Regions from separate parts of the Rhizobium sp. KDH_Rht_773_N genome, predicted to be linked through region 1. Evidence: riboswitches for the same ligand, from Rfam matches in the RefSeq annotation. Region 1 holds a riboswitch; the other holds the start of a gene.
The links. A riboswitch is a leader RNA that binds a small molecule or an ion and turns the genes downstream of it on or off. The one in region 1 is predicted to bind thiamine pyrophosphate.

Region 1 (11,194 bases):
GGGTCGAATATCCATAGGCAAAGCGGCCCTTGACGCAGGAATGGCCGCGGTTGGCCTGTCCGTCCTTCCACGGCACCATGCGCACCAGTTCCTCGCCGCGCATTTCCGCCTTGAAGGAACAGCCGACGCCGCAATAGGCGCAGGTCGTGACCGCCGAATGTTCCGGCTGGCCGATGCGGATGACCGATTTTTCCGTCAGCGTCGCCGTCGGGCAAGCCTGCACGCAGGCGCCGCAGGAAACGCATTCGGACTCCACGAAATGCTCGTGCATGCCGGGCGAGACGCGCGAACCGAAGCCGCGCCCCTCGATCGTCAAGGCGAACGTGCCCTGTACTTCCTCGCAGGCGCGCACGCAGCGTGAGCAGACGATGCATTTCGACGGATCATAGGTGAAGTAGGGATTGGATTCGTCCTTCGGCATCCATTTCAGATTGATCTCGCCGCCATTGCGTGCCCTGACGTGGTTGTCGCCCTCGTAGCCGTAGCGCACGTCGCGCAGCCCGACGGCGCCCGCCATGTCCTGCAGCTCGCAATCGCCGTTGGCAGCGCAGGTCAGACAGTCGAGCGGATGGTCGGAAATATAAAGCTCCATCACGCCACGGCGGATGTTCTTCAGCCGCTCCGTCTGCGTATGGACGACGATGCCTGGAGCCACCGGCGTGGTGCAGGAGGCCGGCGTTCCGTTGCGGCCGTCGATCTCGATGAGACAGAGGCGGCAGGAGCCGAAGGCATCGACCATATCGGTCGCGCAGAGCTTCGGCACCTGAATGCCGGCCTCCATCGAGGCCCGCATGATCGAGGTACCCTCGGGGACTGTCACCTGCCTGCCGTCGATGGTCAGCGTCACCATCGTTTCGGATTTGGAGGCCGGCGTTCCGTAGTCGATTTCGTGAACAAGAGACATGATCTATTCCGCCGCTTCGATGAGAGGGACCGGGGCAAAATCCTCGGGGAAGTGCGTCATCGCGCTCATGACGGGATAGGGCGTGAAACCGCCGAGCGCGCAGAGCGAGCCGAATTTCATCGTATTGCAGAGATCGGCCAGCAGCTCGCGGTTCTTTTCCGGTTCGATGCCCTGAGCGATCTTGTCCGCCGTTTCGACGCCGCGCGTCGAGCCGATGCGACAGGGCGTGCACTTGCCGCAGCTTTCCACCGCGCAGAATTCCATGGCGAACCGCGCCTGCTTGAGCATATCTGCCGTATCGTCGAAGACGACGAGGCCGGCATGGCCGATCAGCCCGTCCCTGGCGGCAAAGGCCTCGTAGTCGAACGGCGTATCGAAGAGCGACCGCGGAAAATAGGCGCCGAGCGGTCCGCCCACCTGTACCGCCTTCACCGGCCGGCCTGACGCCGTGCCGCCGCCGATCTTCTCGACGATATCACCGAGCGACAGGCCGAAGGCGGTTTCATAAAGGCCGCCATATTTCACGTTACCGGCGATCTGCAGCGGGATGGTGCCGCGTGACCGGCCCATGCCGAAATCACGATAGAAGGCCGCCCCCCTCTCCATGATCACAGGCACCGAGGCGAGCGAGATGACGTTGTTGATGACCGTCGGACAGTTAAACAGGCCCTTGTGCGCCGGCAGCGGCGGCTTGGCGCGCACGATGCCCCGCTTGCCTTCGAGGCTGTTGAGCAGCGCGGTTTCCTCGCCGCAGACGTAAGCGCCGGCACCGGTGCGGATTTCCATGTCGAATGCCTTGCCGGAACCGAGCACCGAACTGCCGAGGATGCCGGCCTTGCGGGCAATCTCTACTGCCTCCGTCATCGTGGCGATGGCGTGCGGATATTCCGAACGCGTGTAGACGAAACCTTTCGTGGCACCTGTCGCAAGCCCGGCAATCGCCATGCCTTCGATGAGCACGAAAGGATCGCCTTCCATGATCATCCGATCGGCAAAGGTGCCGCTGTCGCCCTCATCTGCATTGCAGACGATATATTTGCGCGACCCGGCCGCATCGAGCACCGTCTTCCACTTGATGCCGGTCGGAAAGCCCGCCCCGCCGCGACCGCGAAGGCCGGAATCGGTCACTTCCCTGACGATATCGGCAGCCTGCATCGCCACTGCGCGGCGAAGGCCCGCAAGCCCGCCATGGGCTTCGTAATCCGCAAGCGAAAGCGGATCGGTAATGCCGCAACGGGAAAAGGTGAGGCGGGTCTGGCCCTTCAGGAATGGGAGGTCCTCGACTTCCCCAAGACAGAGCTCATGCGCCCTGCCATCCATCAATCCCGCGTCGAAGAGGCCTGCGACATCCTTCGCCGCGACCGGCCCGTAGCCGATCCGTTTGCCGGAAACCTCGACTTCGACCAGCGGTTCGAGCCAGAGCATTCCGCGCGAGCCGTTGCGCACGACGACCGCATCGAGGCCGCGGGCGGCGATCTCCTGGTTAATCGCCTTTGCCACCTTCTCAGCCCCGAGCGAGAGCGCTGCGGCATCGCGCGGAATATAGATTCTTACGGTCATCGGCGCGCCTCCTCGACGAGTTCGGCCGCAAGCGCGTCATCGACCCGGCCATGCACTTCGCCGTCGAACATGGCGGCCGGCGCACAGGCGCAGAGACCGAGACAATAGACCGGCTCCAGCGTCACGCTGCCGTCCAGTGTCGTCTGATGAAAATCGATGCCGAGCAGGCTCTTGATACGCTCGGCCAGCGCGTCGCCGCCCATCGACTGGCAGGCTTCGGCACGGCAGAGCTTCAGCACGTGCCGACCGGCGGGGTGATCGCGATAATCGTGGTAGAAGGTCACGACGCCGTGGACCTCGGCGCGGGAAAGATTGAGTTCGTCGGCGATGACCGGCAGGGCTTCCTGCGGCACGTAACCGAACTCGTCCTGAACCTCATGCAGAATGGGGAGCAACGGGCCTTCGAGGGATCGAAGATCGGCAACGATCGAGCGCACGCGCCCGGCAATATCGCCCTCGGCGATACGTATGTTCATCAGCAGCCCTCCCTCGGCTTGCGAATTCCGCGAAATGCGCAAAAACCTCCCCATGTCCTTGCGATTTCTAGGGAACTGTCTCAGGGAAGCGGGCCGCGATCAATAAAGCAGTCTCGTTGCTTGATAGTTTTTTTCTATCAAAGTTCCGCATCTTCCACGAGTGTTCTTGCCTCATGCAACAAAGCAGAAACAAGGGGCGTGAACGGTTCCCGGTAGGGGGCGACAAGGCCCACAAGATGGTGCGCCTCTGGCTCGACGATCGGGATCATTCGGATCTCCACAGGAAAACCGAATGATTTCGCTACGTTACGCGGCATGATGCTCGCCCAGCGCCCGGTCCGAACATGCGAAAACAGCACGATCATCGAGTTTGATTCGAGCGTCGGATGCACCGTCGCGCCCGCCTCGGTCAAATGTCGGTTGATGATACGGCGGTTCTGCATGTCGGCCGTCAATAGACAAAGTCGAAGATCGCCGACTTCACGCCATGTCACACTCTCGCGATCCGAGAGCGGGCTGCCGGCGGCAGTGATGAGATTGTAACGCTCCGCGTAGAGCGGCACCGAGGTGACACGCCCGAGCGGCTCGTTTTCCAGATAGGTGACGCCGGCATCGATCTCGAGATTTTCGAGCATTCCCAGCACCTGCAGCGAATTGCGCGAGACGATGGAGAAGGTGACGTCGGGGTGTCGCTCCTGAAAGGGCGTCGTGATTCGCGACAGCATGGCGAGCGCGGTCGGAATGGAAGCCAGCCGCAGATGGCCGGAGAGACCTTTGCGGGCGGCGCGCATTTCCTCGCGCATCGTGCGTGTGTCGCCGACGATGCGCCGCGCCCATTCGAGGACGCGCTGCCCTTCCGGCGTCAATCCCTGAAAACGGGAGCCGCGCTGCACCAGCATGACGCCGAGCTGGTCCTCGAGCTGGCGAATGGCGGCAGACAGCGTGGGTTGGGAAACGCCGCATTCCTCCGCCGCACGACCGAAATGTTTCTCGTTGGCGAGTGCGATGAAGAATTCCAGCTTGTCGATCATCCGGCCCCCCCTGCCGAATTCGGGATGAGGCCTATCTTCGCGGCTTGCCGGCCGCTTCGCAAGAGCTGCAGCCTCAGCCCTTCTCGGCAACCGGGAAGAGACTGAAAAGTGATTCGAGGAAAGCCAGAACGCTTTCATTGCCCATGCTGTAATAGACGAGCCGGCCGTCGCGCCGCGTGTTGACGAGGCCTTCGAGCCGCAGCCGGGCAAGCTGCTGCGACACCATAGCCTGCTGTATACCAAGGATATCCTCGATCTCGCCCACCGTCTTTTCGCCTTCCGAAAGGATACAGAGGATGAGCAACCGGGTCTGATGGGCTAGCGCCTTCAGGAGATCACTCGCCTCGTGGGCTTTGTCAGCAAGCTTCTGCAAGTCCTGGCCGGTCATGCCCGGCTTCGGTTTAGGCAATGGCATCTGCTTCTCGGAAGGAGGTAATAAGGTAGATCAGTACAATATCATATTCGCAGAAGCGAATTGGTCAAATGTCGCGAAATACCAAAAAAAGTCCAACCAAATCAGCAGATAAGCTGGCCGCCATTGATCTCGAGAACCTGGCCTGTGATGTAGCCGGAGAGCGAAGGCGCCGCCAGGAAGAGATAGGCCGGGGCGCAATCTTCCGATGTTCCGAGCCGCTGCAGCGGGATCGACTTGCGTGTCTGCTCCAGTTTTTCGCGAGATGAATAGCGTGCATGGAAATCGGTATCGATCGTGCCCGGCGACACGCAATTGACCCGGATACCGTCAGGCGCGAGTTCGCGGGCGAGCGCCTTGGAATAGGTCGCAACGAAGGCTTTCGATGCGGAATAGATCGCCGAACCCGGACTGCCGCCCGTCAGCGCCGATATCGAGACCGTGTTGACGATGGCCGCACCCTGCGCTGCCCGAAGAGCAGGAAGCAGTGCGCGTGTAAGTTCCACCACCGACGTCTGGTTGAGGCGCACGACAGTCTCGTAGTCGGCATCGGTCAGCTCGCCGGCGGGAAAACGTCCATGCATCGTACCGGCATTGTTGACCAGAACATGGATCTTGTCGAAGAAATCGAGCGCTTCCTGCGCAAACTTCGCAGCCCCACCCGGATGCAGGAAATCGGCCGGCAGCAGCAGCGCCCGGCGCTCCGATTCGGCCGTCAGAAGAAAATCCGGCAGTTCGCGTTCGCCCTTGCGCCCGGTATGCACAAGCACGCGCGCTCCGCAATCCAGAAACTGCCGGGCAACTTCAAGGCCGATGCCCCGCCCGGCACCCGTCACGACGACATTGCGGTTTTCGAACAGTTTGGGATGAAACACGAAGCTCTCCTCTTGGCGGGCTGGCCCCGCCGCTTGCGCTATCAGGCCTAACATATGCGGCAACCGGCCAAAAGAAAGCCCGCAGGCCTACGCATCCGGATCGAGAAGCCGCGCACCGGTGCCCTGACTGCCGAGCACGTCGAAGGGATTGCGCAGCGGACAGGCATCAATGGAGAGACAGCCGCAGCCGATACAGCTCGTCAGATGGTCGCGCAGCAGGCTGAGCCGCCTGATGCGAGCATCGAGATCATCCTTCCAGAGCGCAGACAGCCTCTGCCAATCCTCCACTGTCGGTGTGCGGCCTTGCGGCAGGGTCTCGAAGGCGGTCTGGATTTCAGCAAGAGGGATGCCGACGCGTTGCGCCACCTTGATGATGCCGAGACGCCGCAGCACGTCGCGACCATAGCGGCGCTGATTGCCACGGGTGCGAATGCTGGAAATCAGTCCTTTCGCCTCGTAGAAATGCAGGGCGGAAACCGCAAGTCCGCTGCGTTCTGCCACCTCCCCCACCGTCAGAAGCCTGCTCAGGGAGAATGTCGGGTTCTGCTGCATGGCCTATTGACCTCAATATTGGTTGAGGTTTTATAGACTGCGCTCCCGAGGCCGTAAAGCCGACAAAGAAGGAGCAATGCATGCAGAAAGCCATGAGGCTTGCCGTCATCTACGGCAGCACGCGCGACGGGCGCATCTGCGACAGGGTCGTAAAATGGCTGGCAAGAGAGCTTGTCGGCTTCCCGCAATTCGAAATCGACATCATCGACCCGCTGGCCTTTTCGCTGCCGCGGGAACATGCGCCGCATCATCCCGAGGCAAGACGGCTTGCCGACAGGCTCCATCAGGCCGATGGCTTCATTCTCGTCACGCCGGAATATAATCACAGCTTCACCGCTTCCCTGAAATTCCTCATCGACCTCTTTGCCGAGCCCTGGCACGGCAAGCCGGTCGCCTTCGTTTCCTATGGCGGCGTATCCGGCGGATTGCGGGCGGTCGAGCAGCTGCGCCTCGTCTTTGCGGAGCTTCACGCCGTCACGATCTGCGATGCGGTGAGCTTCAGCTCTCCCTGGCGTCGTTTCGACGATGAGGGCCGGCTGCACGATCCCCAGGATGCGCTGCGCCGGCTTTCGCGAATGACAGCCCAGCTGCAATGGTGGACCGAAGCACTGATTGCCGCGCGCAGCGACCGCCCCTATGCCGGCGCAGCCGCCTGAGACAGCGACATCCGGTTCCGTTTCTGGCAGGTCCGAAACCGGCTGGACACCCGGACAGGACCTCCGTCCGGGTGTTTCCTCCTTTCCCGACAGATGGCGGATGCGCCCGGCCTGCCATCCTCCGCTTGCCGACCGTGTAGCCGGATAGCAATTTTGCGGTTGCGGTATCGCCGAGCCGGTGCTAGCTTCCGCCACAATTTCACGGGGGAGCTCCATATTGCTGGGGCTGAGATGTGAGGCGCATGCCTCCGGACCCTTCAAAGCTGATCTGGGTAATGCCAGCGGAGCGAGGTCCAAATGTTTTCCGGCGCGCAAGTGTCCCTGTATCCGATGTCCGGCAATTTCGTCGGCATCATCCTTGATGCGATCAAGGCGCTCGAGCCCTATCGTGACCGGCTCCGCATCGAAACCGACGATATTTCCACGCTGATGGTCGGCCCGCCCGACGTACTGTTTGCCGCCATGCGCGACCTCTTCGTTGCGGCCTCGGCAAGCGGCGAACATTGCGTTTTATCCGCTGCCGTCTCGCGCGGCTGCCCCGGCGAGCCGGATGACGCCATCTGCGGCACCGGCCTGGCCACGATCCGCTCCGAACCATTGGCCGAGCGTGTGGAGGCGGCGATGGCAGCGGTCAGGGAAACGCCAAGGACCGGCCAGCCGACCGCCGCCCAGTTTTCTCTCTATGTCATGGGAACCGGCACCCATATGGACGAGATCTACGGCTGCATCGATTTCCTGAAGCGCTCCGGCACTTTCGACCGATCCAAGAATTTCTGTACCAAGCTGCGCGGCGATGCCGGTGCGATCTTCGCGACCATCCATGAAGCCTTCTACCGCTTCGGCGATCCCGAGGGCCATGTGACGCTGGATATTACGGTCTCGGCAAACAGCCCGAGCAAAGCCTGAGACGCCTGACGGCAATGACCTTATCGAAACCGGATTCGACATTTGCACCACTGCGGCGGGCCCTGCCAGCCATTCTTGCCGTATGCGCCTTCCTGGCCGTCTGGGAGTTCTATGTCGATCTCTCTGGCATCAAGCCCTCCATCCTGCCCTCGCCTTCGCGCATCCTCACACAAGGCTGGCTGAACAGGCAGGCGCTGCTCGACAATACCTGGCCCACGCTTGGCGCGACGCTCGGCGGTTTCGCCCTGTCGCTGCTCTTTGCCTTCGCCTCCTCGGTGCTGATGGATTTCATACCCTTCATGCGCCGCGCGCTGCTGCCGCTCTTCATCGTCAGCCAGACATTGCCGCTGGTCGCAATCGCCCCTCTGGTCGTGCTCTGGTTCGGTTTCGGGCTGTTGCCGAAGCTTCTGCTCGTCGCCCTCGTCACCTTCTTTCCGCTGCTTGTCGCCCTGCTGCAGGGCTATGAAGCGACGGATCGGGATATTGCCGAGCTTCTGAGTTCCATGAAGGCAAGCCGCTGGCGTATCTTCTGCCTGGCAAGGCTTCCCTCCGCCATGCCGTTCTTCTTTGCCGGCCTGCGCATAGCGATCACCTATGCCGTGGTCGGTGCAATCTTTGCCGAATATGCAGGCGCCGCACGCGGCCTCGGGATCTACATGCTCAATGCCAAGAACAATTTCCGGCCGGACCTCGTGCTTGCCGCCGTCGTCGTCAGCGCCCTCCTGACCCTGGGCCTCTTCGCTCTCACGCTGGCGGTGCAGCGCCTGGTCATGCCCTGGCAATCTCCTGCGGAGAAACGCCGATGAGCGGGATGCTTGAGCTGAAGAACGTCTCGAAATCCTTCGCCGGCATGGACGTGCTGAAGGATATTTCCCTTCATGTCGCCAGAGGCGAATTCGTCTCGATCGTCGGCCCCTCCGGCTCCGGCAAATCGACGATCCTTCGCCTTCTGACACAGGCACTGCAGGCCGATGGCGGCGACATTTTCTTTGACGGCATGCCGCTTTCGCAAGCCGCACACGCCTTTGCCTTCATGCCGCAACGCGATGCGCTGATGCCGTGGCGAAGCGTCATCGACAATGCGATCCTCGGCCTCGAAGTGCACGGCATGCGCCGCAGCCAGGCGCGCTCCGTTGCCGCCCCTCTCTTCGAACGCTTCGGCCTTGCCGGTTTTGAGAATCACTATCCCGCCGCCCTTTCTGGCGGCATGCGCCAGCGTGCGGCCCTGCTGCGCACCGTAATTCAGCGACAGGACATGCTGCTGCTCGATGAGCCCTTCGGGGCACTCGACGCGCTCACCCGCACCCAGATGCAGGAATGGCTGCAGGGCATGTGGACCGACCACCGCTGGACGGCCCTGCTGATCACCCATGATGTGCGGGAAGCGGTTTTCCTGTCCGATCGCATCTACGTGCTTTCCGCCCGTCCGTCGGCGGTGATCCGGGAATTCGACGTGCCGCTGAAAAGACCCCGCACGCTTGCCGATCTCGGCTCCCCGGCCGCCCAGGCGATCGAAACCGAAATTCTTCAAACATTGCTGCATCCGCAAAGAACCTGAGGAGGTCCCGATGCTTCTCACCCGCCGACAGACCCTTTTTGCCGCCATGGCTGCAAGCCTCGCCGCCCGCACTGCCTTCGCCCAATCCAGAGCCGCGGTTCGCATCGCACTCGACTGGACGCCGAACACCAATCACATCGGCATCTATGTCGCCAAGGCCAAGGGCTTCTACGAGGCGGCCGGCCTCGACGTCGAGATCTTGCCCTATGCCGATACCAGCGCCGGCACGCTTGTCGCCAACGGCGTTGCCGATTTCGGCATCTGCGGAGAGATTGAAGCCTTCACCCAACGCGCCGCCGGCGCGGATGTGAAGCTCGTTTATGCCGTCGTACAGACGGAAACCGGCAGGCTGATCTTCAAGGGCGGCCGCGACGATATCAAGAGCCCGAGGGATCTGGACGGAAAAACCTATGGCGGCTTCGGCGGCGCATGGGAGGAGGCGCTCGTCTCCGCAATGATCCGCAACGACGGCGGCAAGGGCGCATTCCAGAATGTCACGCTCGGCACCTCCGCCTATGAGGCACTCGATAATGGCGCAGTGGACTTCACGCTGGAAATCTATACCTGGGAGGGTATCGCCGCGCAGCTGGAGAACCGGCAGGTCGGTCGCTGGCGCTATAGCGACTACGGCATTCCCGACGAGCAGACGACGGCAATCGCATCCAGCGACGCCTATCTGTCGGCCAATCCGCAAAACGCCCGCGCCTTCATCCAGGCCACGCTCAAGGGTTACGCCTATTCGGTCGACAATCCGGACGAGGCCTGTGATCTCCTCATTGCCGGCAGCAACGGCGCGCTGCTGAACACCGAGCTGGTCAAGGCATCGCAAAAGGCGCTGGTCGAGGGCCATTTCCTCAAGAGTACCGACGGCGCGATCGGCCTCATCGATCCGGCCAAGGCGGAAGCGATCGGAGCTTTCCTCTTCGACCACGGCATCCTGCTGGATGCCAATGGCGCGGCGCTGAAGGAAAAGCCCGACTTTTCCACCTATTACACCAACGATCTGCTTGGCTGAGATAATCCCGCTCTTGCCGGCGGCAGCTTTCCGCTGCAAAGTCCGGCCAGGAGCGAGGAGTGACATGCAGCAGCAGGACCGGGTGGCCGGAGCGGATTTCTTGCGTGCGGCCGCCTGCCTGCTGGTGCTCATCCACCATCTTATCCTGCGCGTCGACCTCAACAGGACTGAAGGCTTGCAGCCGGTGCTGACCGCTCTGCGCTTCGGCAATTTCGGCGTCGCCATCTTCTTCATCCTCAGCGGTTTCCTGCTGGCCCTGCCGTTCTGGCGCAGCCTGGATGCCGGCCGCGCCATGCCTGGCCTGCGCACCTATGTCCTGCGACGCGCAGCCCGCATCGTGCCCGGTTACTGGGTGGCCTTGACGGCGGGCTTCGTCCTCAGCATCACGCTGCTTGAGCACAGGCTGACGCCGGAACTCGTTCTGCGTTATGCCAGTGGCCTCTTCTTCATGAGCCAGTGGCACTGGCGCACCTTCTTTCCTGTCGAGGGCAACGGTCCGCTCTGGTCCATATGCTTTGAGGTCACGAGTTATACGCTGCTGCCGCTTGGCTTCCTCTGGCTTTTCGCGATACCGCAAGACCGCCGTTCTGCGCTCGTCACGCGGCTTGCCTGGCTTGGCATCATTGCGGTGACGCTGCTTACCCACGAAACCTTCCGCATGCTCGTCCCGCCCAATGAGATTGAGCGCGGCTGGCAGTACGGCATGCAGGGCGGCGCGAAGGAGTGGATGCCGAACTACAATCCCTTCGGTTTCTTCGCCGTTTTTGCGCTGGGTGCCTTCGCGGCCGGCATCCAGATCATGCTGCCGCGCAAACGCCGGATCCGGTTCGACATCGCCGCACTCGCCTGTCTGGTCGCTGCCGGCCTCCAGCTGCCGCTATCGGCGGGCGGACCATGGGAAGCCTATGGATGGCTGGGCATCCCCTACGCCTTTCCGCTGTTCCCGGTTATGGTCGCCGCGGCGCTCGTGGCCCTGTCGCGCTCCGTGCTGCTTGCGACTGTGCTCGACAATGCCCTCATGCGCTTCACGGCAACCGTGTCATTCGGCATCTATATCTGGCAGGACATCGTTCTGACCTCGATGCAGACGATCTCGCCGGCCATATTCGGGATCGGTGAAGAAAAGCCTTTACGGGACTGGTTTATCGGCTGCACCTTTGCGACGGCGATCGTTTTTCTTCTCGCGAGCCTCAGTTATTTCGCTCTCGAGCGAGCGGCAATACGATGGGCCGCACGCATAACGCGCAAG
Region 2 (11,194 bases), on a different replicon from region 1:
CCCAGCTGAAGACGCTCATTCCCTCCGAATTCGGCCTGCCCGACTGGAACGTCGCTATGGCCGGAACATTGATCATCATGTCGCCGCCGCTGATCCTCGTCATCCTGATGCAGCGTTGGTTCGTGCGCGGCCTAATCTCCACCGAGAAGTGAAAGGAACAGACCCTTGGCACCGATCTCCATCCGTGGCGTGAAGAAAAGCTATGGCAAGAACGCCGTCGTTCACGGCGTCGATCTCGAAATCCAGTCGGGCGAATTCATCGTCATCCTCGGCCCGTCCGGCTGCGGCAAGTCCACGCTTCTGCGCATGATCGCCGGCCTGGAAGAAATCACCGGCGGCGAAATCGCCATCGACGGCCGCGTGGTCAACCAGCTTGAGCCGCGCGAACGCGGCTGCGCGATGGTCTTCCAGAACTATGCGCTTTATCCGCACATGAGCGTTGCCGAAAACATCGGCTACGCGCTCAAGGTTTCGGGCGTGCCGAAAGCCGAGCGCGACCGCCGCATCGCCGAAGTCGCCAAGGCGCTCAGCCTCGAGCCCTTCCTGGAACGCCGACCGGCAGCCCTGTCCGGCGGTCAGCGCCAGCGCGTCGCCATGGGCCGCGCCATGATCCGCGAGCCGAAGGTTTTCCTCTTCGACGAACCTCTGTCCAATCTCGACGCCAAGCTGCGTATCGCCATGCGCGCGGAAATCCGCCGCCTGCACCGCCGCCTCGGCGCCACCTCGATCTTCGTGACCCACGACCAGAACGAGGCCATGACGCTGGCCGACCGCATCATCGTCATGAATGCCGGCAATGTCGAACAGGTCGGCACGCCGGAAGAGGTCTACCACTATCCCGCAAGCCGCTTCGTCGCCGGCTTCGTCGGCACCCCGGCCATGAACCTGCTGGAGGGCCGCGTCAACGAAAACGGCACCTTCATCTATGACGAAGGCCGCAGCGTCGCGCTTCCGGCCGAACGCGGCAAGCAGCTTGCCGGCCAGCGCGTCGTGCTCGGCGTGCGTGCCGAAGCCGCCCGCCTCGTTTCCCCGGATGCACCCGGCGCACTCGTCGCCACCGCCGATTTCATCGAAGAACTGGGCGCGAGCCGCGTCGTGCATGCCGATTTCGATGGCCTGCCCTTCGCTGTCGCGATGACCGGTTCGGTCTCGCTGAAGACCGGCGACCGGATCGGCATCGCGATCGATCAGGATTCGATCCATCTCTATTCGGCCGACACCGGCGCAGGCCTCGTCGCCCCGGCTCGCGCGAACGCCAAGACCGTCGACGCCTGAGCCTGCCAGCCATGAGCAATTTTTCCGATCTCGCGACCGGCGACCGCAACCTCGTTGCGGTTGCCGTGGAAGCGCTTGCCGCCCCGTCAGCCGCCTTCTTCGACGAGGCACGGGCCGCAGCATTGACGCGAGCCGAACATGACCGGCTGGCTGCGACGCAGCCGGCCCTCTCGACGATCGAAGTGGTCCATGCCGATAGCGGCATTGAAGCGGCCAGCGGCATCGTCGTCGCTGCGTGGAATGCCGAACGTCTGAAGTACCACGCGCCTTCGGTCGAACTCGTTTCCCAAAGCGGTGCCGATATCCTGCTGCTGACCGAGGCCGATCTCGGCATGGCACGCGCCGGCAACCGCCATACCGTTGCCGATCTCGCCCGCGATCTTGGCATGTCCTATGTCTTCGGCGTGGAATTCATCGAGCTCGGCCTCGGGGATTCGCGCGAGCGCGAATGGCACAAGGGCGAAACGAACGCAGTCGGTTTTCACGGCAATGCGCTGCTGTCGCGCCTGCCGGTGACGGACGCCGCACTCATCCGCCTCGACGATGGCGGCAATTGGTGGACGGATGCGAAGGACGGTCAGGGCCGGATCGGCGGACGCATGGCGATTGCCGCGAGGATCGAGACTTCACTCGGGCCGATCCTCGCCGTCAGCGTGCATCTGGAAAGCAAGACCGATATCGAGGATCGCGCCGGGCAGACGCGCAGGCTGATCGCGGCCGTTGAAAAGCTGGCCGGAAACCTGCCTGTGGTGATCGGCGGAGACTTCAACACCAATAGCCTTCCGGCCGGCACGCGCGAACCGGAAGCCCACGAACCGCTGTTCGGCCTGCTTGCCGAAGCCGGCTACCGCTGGGAGGCAGCCAACGACTTCGCACTCACGCAGCGCACGCGTCCGGACGGCACTCCGCAGCCGCCTTTCGCCCGGCTTGACTGGCTGTTCACCCGCGGGCTTACGGCAAGCCAAGCCGTGACCGTTCCCGCCGTCGATGCCGACGGCGCAGCGATCTCGGACCACGACCTCGTCAAGGCCCGGTTTTCCACGCTCTGATCAGCCACGGACAAAGAGCCGCAGCCCGGCAGGCCCGCCGAATGGCGGCCTGCCGTTTCCCCGAATTCCCTGCGGAATGTCTCCCCGACGATGCTTCTGCCAGAGAGGTCCTCTTCGCTGCGACTTTGGGGAAAGATGTTGTGAAATTGAGAAAGCGAACGCCTATATAGTCGCCGAGTCTGTTTGAAAGGAAATCCGTCATGACTATCAATGGAAGCCTGCTCGTCGCGGGATCGGAAAAGCGCGGCACGCGCGGGGAACTCTACGGCATCGAGGCAGCCACCGGGACGCCCTTGCCCGTTTCCTTTGGCGGCGCCTCTGCCGAAGACGTCGAGGAGGCGACCAGGGCTGCATGGGAGGCCTTCGCCTCCTACCGGGAAACCGATCTCGAAACGCGGGCGGCCTTCCTTGAAACGATCGCCAGCGAGATCGAAGCGATCGGTGACGAACTGATCGTGCGGGCGATGGCGGAGACCGGGCTCCCACGCGGGCGCCTGGAAGGCGAACGTGCCCGCACCACCGGACAGCTTCGGCTGTTTGCGAAGGAGGTCCGTGACGGCCGCTTCCAGGAACTTCGTTTCGACGGCGCCGATCCCTCCCGCAAGCCGGTTCCGAAGCCGGATCTGCGCCTGCGCAACGTTCCCCTTGGCCCGGTCGCCGTTTTCGGCGCATCGAACTTTCCGCTCGCCTTCTCGGTCGCCGGCGGTGACACGGCGTCTGCGCTGGCGGCAGGATGCCCTGTCGTCGTCAAGGCGCACTCCGCCCATCCGGGCACATCGGAACTGGTCGGCCGCGCCGTACAGCGCGCCGTCGCCAAGGCTGGCCTGCATGCCGGCACTTTCGCGCTTCTTTTCGATACCGGTTTCGAGGTCGGGCAGAAGCTGGTGGCCGATGCCAGAATCAGAGCCGTCGGCTTCACCGGCTCACGCCGGGGCGGCACGGCGCTGATGAAGATCTCGTCCGAACGCAAGCAGCCGATCCCGGTTTATGCGGAAATGAGCAGCATCAACCCGGTCATCTTCTTCCCCCATGCGCTGAAAACCCGCGCGGCGGAGATCGCGACCGCCTTCGTGGGCTCGCTGGTTCTGGGTGCGGGACAATTCTGCACGAATCCCGGCCTCATTCTTGCCGTCGATGGCGAGGGCCTGGATACTTTCATTGCCAGGGCACGCGAGCTTCTGCCTGACGTCAGCGCCCAGACGATGCTGACGGGCTCCATCGCCAAGGCATTCTGCGATGGTGTCGCCCGGCTGGAAAAACATCCCGAAGTCCGCCTTGTCGCCAATGGCAAGCCCGGCAGCGAATTCGAAGGCACGGCCGCTCTCTTCGAGACGACGGCTGCGGCATTCCTGGCGCATCATGAGCTTCAGGACGAAATTTTCGGTGCAGCCGGTCTCATCGTGCGCTGCCGCGATCTCGCTGAACTCGAACGCGTCCTCGACGGTCTCGAAGGTCAGCTGACCGTTGCCCTGCATATTGCGAGCGAAGACGAGCCGGACGCGAAGCGCCTCGTTCCCAAGCTGGAAATGCTTGCCGGACGCCTGCTCGTGAATGGCTTCGGAACCGGTGTGGAAGTATCGCCCGCGATGGTCCACGGCGGCCCCTATCCGGCAACGGCCGACGGCAGGTCGACGTCGGTCGGGACGCTCGCCATCTACAGGTTCCTGCGCCCGGTTTCGTATCAGGACTTTACGACCGAGCTGCTTCCGGCTCCGCTGCGGTGATCGGCCGGGGCTTGCCGGCCTCGATACGGCGGTCTCCTGGAAGAGACCGTCGAAAGGCCGGCAAGCCCCAGCACGGCTGGAAAGAGACATCCATCTTAAGACCGGTGCAGCGTCAGCATGCGCGGAGCCGCATTCGCAAAACCGTCATTTTGCCAGTGACATTGGCTCCATTCTCTGCAAGAAAGAGTGCCGTTGAGAGACAGGGGCGCCCGTTTGCAGGAACGGGCTGAGAAGCACCCTTCGAACCTGAACCGGATAATGCCGGCGGAGGGAGTCGCTCGGGTCACAATCTGCTTCATCGCATGATCGTTCCCGCGCCTGCCCCGCCTGAAAGGGGTACGATGGAGAACAAGACACCCGGGGCACTGTTGACGGCGATGCGCGCAAAGCCGCCGCTCGTGCAGTGCATCACCAATTATGTCGCCATGAACATCGCCGCCAACGTGGTGCTTGCTGCCGGAGCGTCGCCCGCCATGGTTCACGCCGCCGAAGAGGCGGGCGAATTTGCGGCGATCGCCGGAGCTTTGACGATCAATATCGGCACGCTTTCCACCCAATGGATCGACGGCATGCAGGCGGCGGCAACGGCCGCGAATGCGGACGGCAAGCCGTGGGTCCTTGATCCGGTCGCTCACTTCGCAACGTCCTTCCGCCGCAAGGCGGTTGCCGATCTGCTGGCGCTTCGCCCGACGATCATCCGCGGCAACGCCTCCGAGATCATCGCTCTCGCCGGCGGCGAAAGCCGCGGCCAGGGCGTCGACAGCCGTGACCCGGTCGAACAGGCCGAGGCATCCGCGCGGCTGCTTGCCGAACGGCATGGAACGGTCGTCGCCGTTACCGGCGTCGTTGATTTCGTGACCGACGGAGCGCAGGCGCTGCGCATCGAAGGCGGTTCGCCGCTGATGCCGCAGGTGACCGCGCTTGGCTGCTCGCTGACCTGCCTGACCGGCGCCTTTGCTGCCACCATTCCGGCAGATCCTTTCGCAGCCGCTGTCGCAGCGCTTGCCACTTTCGCGGTCGCCGGCGAGGAGGCCGCGAAGGAAGCGACCGGCCCCGGCTCGTTCTCGTGGCGCTTCCTCGATGCGCTTTGTGCGCTCGATGGCGCAAAACTCGATGCGCAAGTTAGGATCGGTGGCGCATGAAACGTTTCGATCTTTCCCTCTATCTGGTTCTCGATCCCGATCTCTGCGCTGGCATCGGCATGGTCGAGACGGCGCGGCTTGCCGTGGCCGGCGGCGCGACGATGGTGCAGCTTCGCGACAAGCATGGTGGGACGGCAAGGCTGATCGAGACCGGTCTTGCCCTGAAAGAGGTCCTGAAGGGCACCGACGCATTGCTGATCGTCAACGACGACGTGGAGGCGGCGATTGCGATCGGCGCCGATGGATTGCATATCGGCCAGGACGATATGGGACCGGCCGCCGCGCGCGCAATGATCGGACCGGACATGATCCTCGGCCTGTCGGTGGAGACGGAGGCTCTGGCAGCGGCCATTGAACCAGGGATCGTCGATTATGCCGGTATCGGGCCGGTCTTTGCCACCCCCACCAAGACCGACCACAAGCAGCCGATCGGCTTCGACGGGTTGGCGAAGTCGGTGGAAGCGGCACCGGTTCCCACGGTTGCGATCGGCGGCCTGAAGAGCGAACATGTCGCTTCCGTCTTTGCAGCAGGCGCCGATGGGCTTGCCGTCGTCTCGGCGATCTGCGGTACGCCGGACCCGAAGGCCGCGACGATCCGTATCGCCAAAGAAATCAGAAAGGCCGGCCGATGATCCGCAACGTCCTGTCCATCGCAGGTTCCGATCCTTCCGGCGGCGCCGGCATCCAGGCCGATCTGAAGGCTTTCTCCGCCCGCGGCGTCTATGGCATGGCGGCGCTGACGGCACTGACGGCGCAGAACACGCGGGGTGTAACCGGTGTGCATCTCGTGCCGCCGCAGTTCGTTTCCCAGCAGATCAAGGCGGTCTTCGCCGATGTGCGCGTCGATGCGGTCAAGATCGGCATGATCGCCAATGCCGGCATTGCCGAAGCGGTCGCCGAGGCGCTGGCGCCTCATCGCGGCATTCCCATCGTCGTCGATCCGGTCATGATCGCCAAAGGCGGAGCGGCACTTCTCGACCCCCAGGCTGTCGATGCGCTGACGCGGCACCTGCTGCCGCTTGCCACGCTGCTCACGCCCAACCTGCCGGAAGCCGCAGCCCTGCTGCACGAAGAAGTTGCCAAAAGCCGCGAGCAGATGGCCTCGCAGGCTGAGCGTCTGCGCGCGCTCGGCCCGGCCGCGGTGCTGGTCAAGGGCGGGCATCTCGAGAGCGACGAAAGCCCCGATGTTCTGTCGACTGCCTCCGGCCTGCATTGGTTCGAGGCGAAACGTGTTCCTACGAAGAATACGCACGGAACGGGCTGTACCCTTTCCAGTGCGCTTGCTGCCGAACTCGCAAAGGGTGTCTTGCCGCAAGCGGCTGTCGCGACTGCAAAAACCTATCTTGCGCAAGCAGTCGCCGCCGCGGGCGAGTTGACGGTCGGTTCCGGCCATGGGCCTGTCCATCATTTCCACGCCCTGTGGAAAGACGCCGCACTCTAATCCCGATCACAAATCCGATAGTGGACAAGCGGCCCGGTCAATCCGGGCCGCTTTGTTTTGCCTACCCTCAGTTGAGCAGGGGCATCAGGCAAAAAAGCCTGTTGACATGGCCGCTCAGATATCCAAAGCTATCTCATTAAAAGGGGATACATTCCGCAATAACGGAATAATTGGAGGAATTCGGGTGTCGGACCTGCTTGTGAGCTTATATTCCGCAAAGCTCGCCGAACTGAGAGGCAAAGCCGACTCCGTCGGCATCACCATCCGCCCGGCCCTGCCGCCGGAACTTCACGTCGTCATCGGCTGGGTGCGCGAACATTTCAGCGAAAACTGGGCGAGCGAAGTGGCGGTCGCCTTTTCCCGCCAGCCTGTCGCCTGTCTCATCGCCGTCGAGAACGGCAAACTTCTCGGCTTTGCCTGTTACGACACGACCGCCCGCGGCTTCTTCGGCCCGACCGGCGTCGATCCCGCAGCGCGCGGCAAGGGCATCGGCCTCGCCCTCTTTTCCGCCTGCCTGCAGACCATGAAGACGCTGGGGCACGCCTATGCCTTCATCGGCGATGCCGGCCCCGTCGATTTCTACGTCAAGACCGCCGGCGCGGTCGAGATTCACGCCCCCGACAAGGGCATTTACGAAGGCATGCTGCGAAGCCAGCCGAAATGACCATCTGATACCGGAGTTTGAAATAGTGTCCTCGACCCCGCTCGCTCTCTTCGTCGGCCTTCCCAATCCGACGCTTTCGGACGACGAATTCGCCCTCTTCCGCGAGACCAATCCGCTCGGCCTCTTCGTCGGTCGCCGCAACCTGCGCAATCCGGAACAGGCAAAGATCCTGATCGAGCGTTTCCGCGAGGCCGTCGGTCGCGACGATGCGCCCGTCTTCACCGACCAGGAAGGCGGACGCGTGCAGCATCTCGATGCCGGCCCCTGGCCGCTCTTCCGCAGCTTCGGCCAGTTTGCCGAGCTCGCACGCCATGACTTCGAACTCGGCAGGACGGCCCTGCGTCTTTCCTCGCAGGCCATGGGCGCGATGATGACAGAGCTCGGCCTTTCGAGCGGCTGCTCGCCGGTTCTCGACCTCGTGTTTGAGACGACGAGCGCTGTTATCGGCGCCCGCTCCTTCGGTCCGGATCCGGATTTCATCGCGGCCCTCGGCCGCCAAGTCGTGGATGGCCTGCTTGAGACCGGCAACATGCCGGTCATGAAGCACATTCCGGGCCACGGCCGCGCCACGCTCGATTCCCACAAGGAGCGCCCTGTTGTCGACGCCTCGCGCGAGACGCTCGTTTCCACCGACTTCAAGCCTTTCGTAGCGCTGAAGGATACGCCCTGGGCGATGGTCGCCCATGTCGTCTACTCCGCTTACGATGCCGAGCTTCCGGCCTCCATCTCGCCGATCATGCATGACGTGATCCGCAACGACATGGGTTATGACGGCGTCCTGATTTCCGACTGCATCTTCATGGAGTCGCTGCGGGGCACCCTGCCGGAACGCGTCACCCAGGTTCTCGATGCCGGTTTCGACATCGCCCTGCACAGCCACGGCGACCTCAAGGAAAGCGAAGCCGCCGCCAAGGCCGCGCGTCCGCTGACCGAGGCTGCGCAGAAGCGTATCGCCGCAGGCAAGGCTCGCCTCGGCAATCTCAGGATCGACTATCGCGCTGCCCACGCGGAGGTCGAAGCCATGTTTGCAAGCGCGCTGGTCTCCTGACCGGCGCCATTATTTTTCACCGCATAAGAAAAGGGGAATTTGACATGAAGAAATATCTTTTGGCCGCTGCTGCCCTGACCATGCTGTCAGGCTCGGCCATGGCACAGACCATCCTGACGGCCAATATCGAGCCGGCCACGACCTGGGTGCGCAACTTCAACCCGTTCAACCAGACATCGTCGCGCCAGTCGACGCTCGACTTCATCTACGAGCCGCTCGTCATCTTCAACCGCTTCGACAGCAACAAGCCGGTCTATCGCCTGGCCGAGAGCTTCAAGCTTTCCGACGACCTCAAAAGCATCGATTTCAAGCTGCGCCCGAACCTGAAGTGGTCGGACGGCCAGCCGCTGACCTCTGCCGACGTCAAGTTCACCTACGATTATCTCAAGAAGTTCCCGGCGCTCGACTTCGTCAGCATCTGGACCTTCATCACCGACGTTCAGGCGGTCGATGCCCAGACGATCCGCTTCACGCTCGCCAACCCGAGCTCGCTTGCAGCCGAGCAGCTCTCGCAGCTGCCGATCGTGCCCGAGCATGTCTGGAAGGACGTTGCCGACCCGGTCACCTATGCCAACGAAAACCCTGTCGGCAGCGGCCCGCTGACGGAAGTGCCGCGCTTCACCGGCCAGACCTACGACCAGTGCCGCAACCCGAACTACTGGGATGCCGAGCACCTGAAAGTCGACTGCATGCGCTTCCCGCAGCTTGCGGACAACAACCAGATCCTGACCGCGACCGCCGACGGCACGCTCGACTGGGGCGTCTCCTTCATTCCCGATATCGACAATGTCTACGTATCGAAGGATCCGGCCCACTATCACTACTGGTATTCGCCGAGCAGCATGGTCGCCTTCCTGTTCAACCTCGAAACCTCCAACGAGGGTAACAAGAAGGCCTTCAACGACGTGAAGTTCCGTCGCGCGGTCTCCATGGCGCTCGACCGCAAGACGATGATCGATGTCGCCGGCTACGGCTATCCGACGTTGAACGAAGACCCGGGCCTGATGGGCGAGCTCTACAAGAGCTGGGCGGACCCGTCCGTCAAGGCCGACTTCGGCAAGTTCGGCGCCTATGACGCCGATGCCGCCAAGGCATTGCTCGACGAAGCCGGCTATGTCGACAAGGATGGCGACGGCCTGCGCGACAATCCGGACGGCTCGAAGATCTCCTTCTCGATCATCGTTCCGAATGCCTGGACGGACTGGATCGACACGGTCAACATCGCCATCGAGGGCATGCAGGCCGTCGGCATCGATGCCAAGATCGAGACGCCGGAAGAAGCCGTCTGGACCTCCGACCTCATCGACGGCAAGTTCGATGCGGCGATCAACAGCCTGCCGGCATCGGCCTCGCCCTACTATCCCTACAAGCGCGCCTTCAGCGCTTCGGACAAGGGCAAGACCCGCTTCACCGCCCAGCGCTGGTTCAGCCCGGAAGTGGAAGATCTGGTGACCCAGTTCACCCACACGGCCGATCTCGACAAGCAGAAGGAAGCGATGAACAAGGCTCAGCGCATCGTTGCCGAAAACATGCCGATGATTCCGGTCTTCAACAATCCGAACTGGTATCAGTACAACACCAAGCGCTTCACCGGCTGGTCCACGAAGGAAAACCCCTTCGTCAATCCGTCCATCTCGCGCACCAACCCGGCACGTCTCCTGAACCTGCTGGCGCTCGAGCCGGTCAAGTAAGCCATTAGCAAAGGCGGGAGCGGCGCGGCAGGCGCCGCTCCTGTTTTGACGGAGTCCCCATGGCCTTTCTGCTTCGCCGCCTCGCCTTTTACCTGGCGGCCTTCATCGCGGCAGCGACGATCAATTTCTTCCTGCCCCGGCTGATGCCGGGCGATCCCGTGCGCATCATGTTTTCGAGTGCGGGCGCCGAACTGCCGCCGGAAAGCCTGCAGGCGCTGAAGCTCACCTTCGGCTTCGTCGATGGGCCGCTCTGGCAGCAGTACCTCACCTATCTCGGCAGCATCTTCACCGGCGATCTCGGCCGCTCGATCAAATATTTCCCGCTTCCGGTCACATCTGTTCTCGGCCACGCGCTGGTTTGGACCGTGGGCCTGATGGGCACGGCAACGATCATCAGCTTCGCGCTCGGCACCTTCCTCGGCATCGTCGCCGCCTGGCGGCGCGGCAGCAAATTCGACGTCATTGTCTCGATCGGCGCGATCTTCGCGACATCGGTACCGGCCGTCGTCACCTCTCTGATCGTGCTGTTTTTCTTCGGTTTCACGCTCGGCTGGTTCCCGAACGGCTATGCGGCCGATCCCTCGCTCGATCCGGCCTTCAGTTTCCAGTATATCGGCAGCGTCGCCTATCACGGCATCCTGCCGATGATCACGCTCTGCACCGTACTGGTCGGCGGCTTTACCGTGACCATGCGCAACAACATGATCAACCTGCTCGGCGAGGACTATATCGTCATGGCCCGCGCCAAGGGCCTCTCCGACCGGCATGTGATGCTCTGGTACGCGGCCCGCAACGCCCTGCTACCGACCGTTTCCAGTCTTGCGATCGCCATTGGCACTATTCTCGGCGGCTCGCTGGTGACGGAGGTCGTCTATAACTATCCGGGTCTCGGCAACATCCTTTATCAGGCGATCCTTGCCCGCGATTATCCCGTCATCCAGGGACAGCTTCTGATCATGACCGCGACCATGCTGATCGCCAATTTCATCGTCGATGTCAGTTACGTGCTGCTCGATCCGCGGCTGAAGGGAGCGTGAGATGAAGAGCCTTCTGCGCAACCGCAAGGCGCTGATCGGCCTTGCCATCATCGCCTTCATCGTCATCGTGGCGATCGCCGCGCCGCTTTTGACGCACTACGATCCCGCCGCCCGTACCGGCCG

Region 2: it holds a riboswitch for thiamine pyrophosphate, as region 1 does, so the genes downstream of both, thiM (hydroxyethylthiazole kinase) here and ACU8HS_RS10715 (YkoF family thiamine/hydroxymethylpyrimidine-binding protein) in region 1, are expected to answer to the same signal.

The regions. Positions count from the first base shown of each region.
Region 1 covers NZ_CM129525.1:2,136,666-2,147,859, reverse strand. Annotated here, with positions in the region: gene fdhF (formate dehydrogenase subunit alpha) at 1-904, opposite strand, end outside; gene ACU8HS_RS10750 (formate dehydrogenase beta subunit) at 908-2,464, opposite strand; gene ACU8HS_RS10745 (formate dehydrogenase subunit gamma) at 2,461-2,940, opposite strand; gene ACU8HS_RS10740 (LysR family transcriptional regulator) at 3,078-3,971, opposite strand; gene ACU8HS_RS10735 (ArsR/SmtB family transcription factor) at 4,045-4,386, opposite strand; gene ACU8HS_RS10730 (SDR family oxidoreductase) at 4,488-5,258, opposite strand; gene soxR (redox-sensitive transcriptional activator SoxR) at 5,346-5,810, opposite strand; gene ACU8HS_RS10720 (NADPH-dependent FMN reductase) at 5,891-6,466, shown strand; TPP riboswitch at 6,660-6,773, shown strand; gene ACU8HS_RS10715 (YkoF family thiamine/hydroxymethylpyrimidine-binding protein) at 6,764-7,372, shown strand; gene ACU8HS_RS10710 (ABC transporter permease) at 7,387-8,178, shown strand; gene ACU8HS_RS10705 (ABC transporter ATP-binding protein) at 8,175-8,930, shown strand; gene ACU8HS_RS10700 (ABC transporter substrate-binding protein) at 8,941-9,945, shown strand; gene ACU8HS_RS10695 (acyltransferase family protein) at 10,010-11,194, shown strand, end outside.
Region 2 covers NZ_JBRFNB010000002.1:454,224-465,417, forward strand. Annotated here, with positions in the region: gene ACU8HS_RS24015 (ABC transporter permease subunit) at 1-152, shown strand, start outside; gene ACU8HS_RS24020 (sn-glycerol-3-phosphate import ATP-binding protein UgpC) at 166-1,275, shown strand; gene ACU8HS_RS24025 (endonuclease/exonuclease/phosphatase family protein) at 1,287-2,324, shown strand; gene ACU8HS_RS24030 (aldehyde dehydrogenase (NADP(+))) at 2,525-4,048, shown strand; TPP riboswitch at 4,240-4,338, shown strand; gene thiM (hydroxyethylthiazole kinase) at 4,390-5,190, shown strand; gene thiE (thiamine phosphate synthase) at 5,187-5,822, shown strand; gene thiD (bifunctional hydroxymethylpyrimidine kinase/phosphomethylpyrimidine kinase) at 5,819-6,631, shown strand; gene ACU8HS_RS24050 (GNAT family N-acetyltransferase) at 6,816-7,295, shown strand; gene ACU8HS_RS24055 (glycoside hydrolase family 3 N-terminal domain-containing protein) at 7,321-8,343, shown strand; gene ACU8HS_RS24060 (ABC transporter substrate-binding protein) at 8,388-10,034, shown strand; gene ACU8HS_RS24065 (ABC transporter permease) at 10,094-11,071, shown strand; gene ACU8HS_RS24070 (ABC transporter permease) at 11,073-11,194, shown strand, end outside.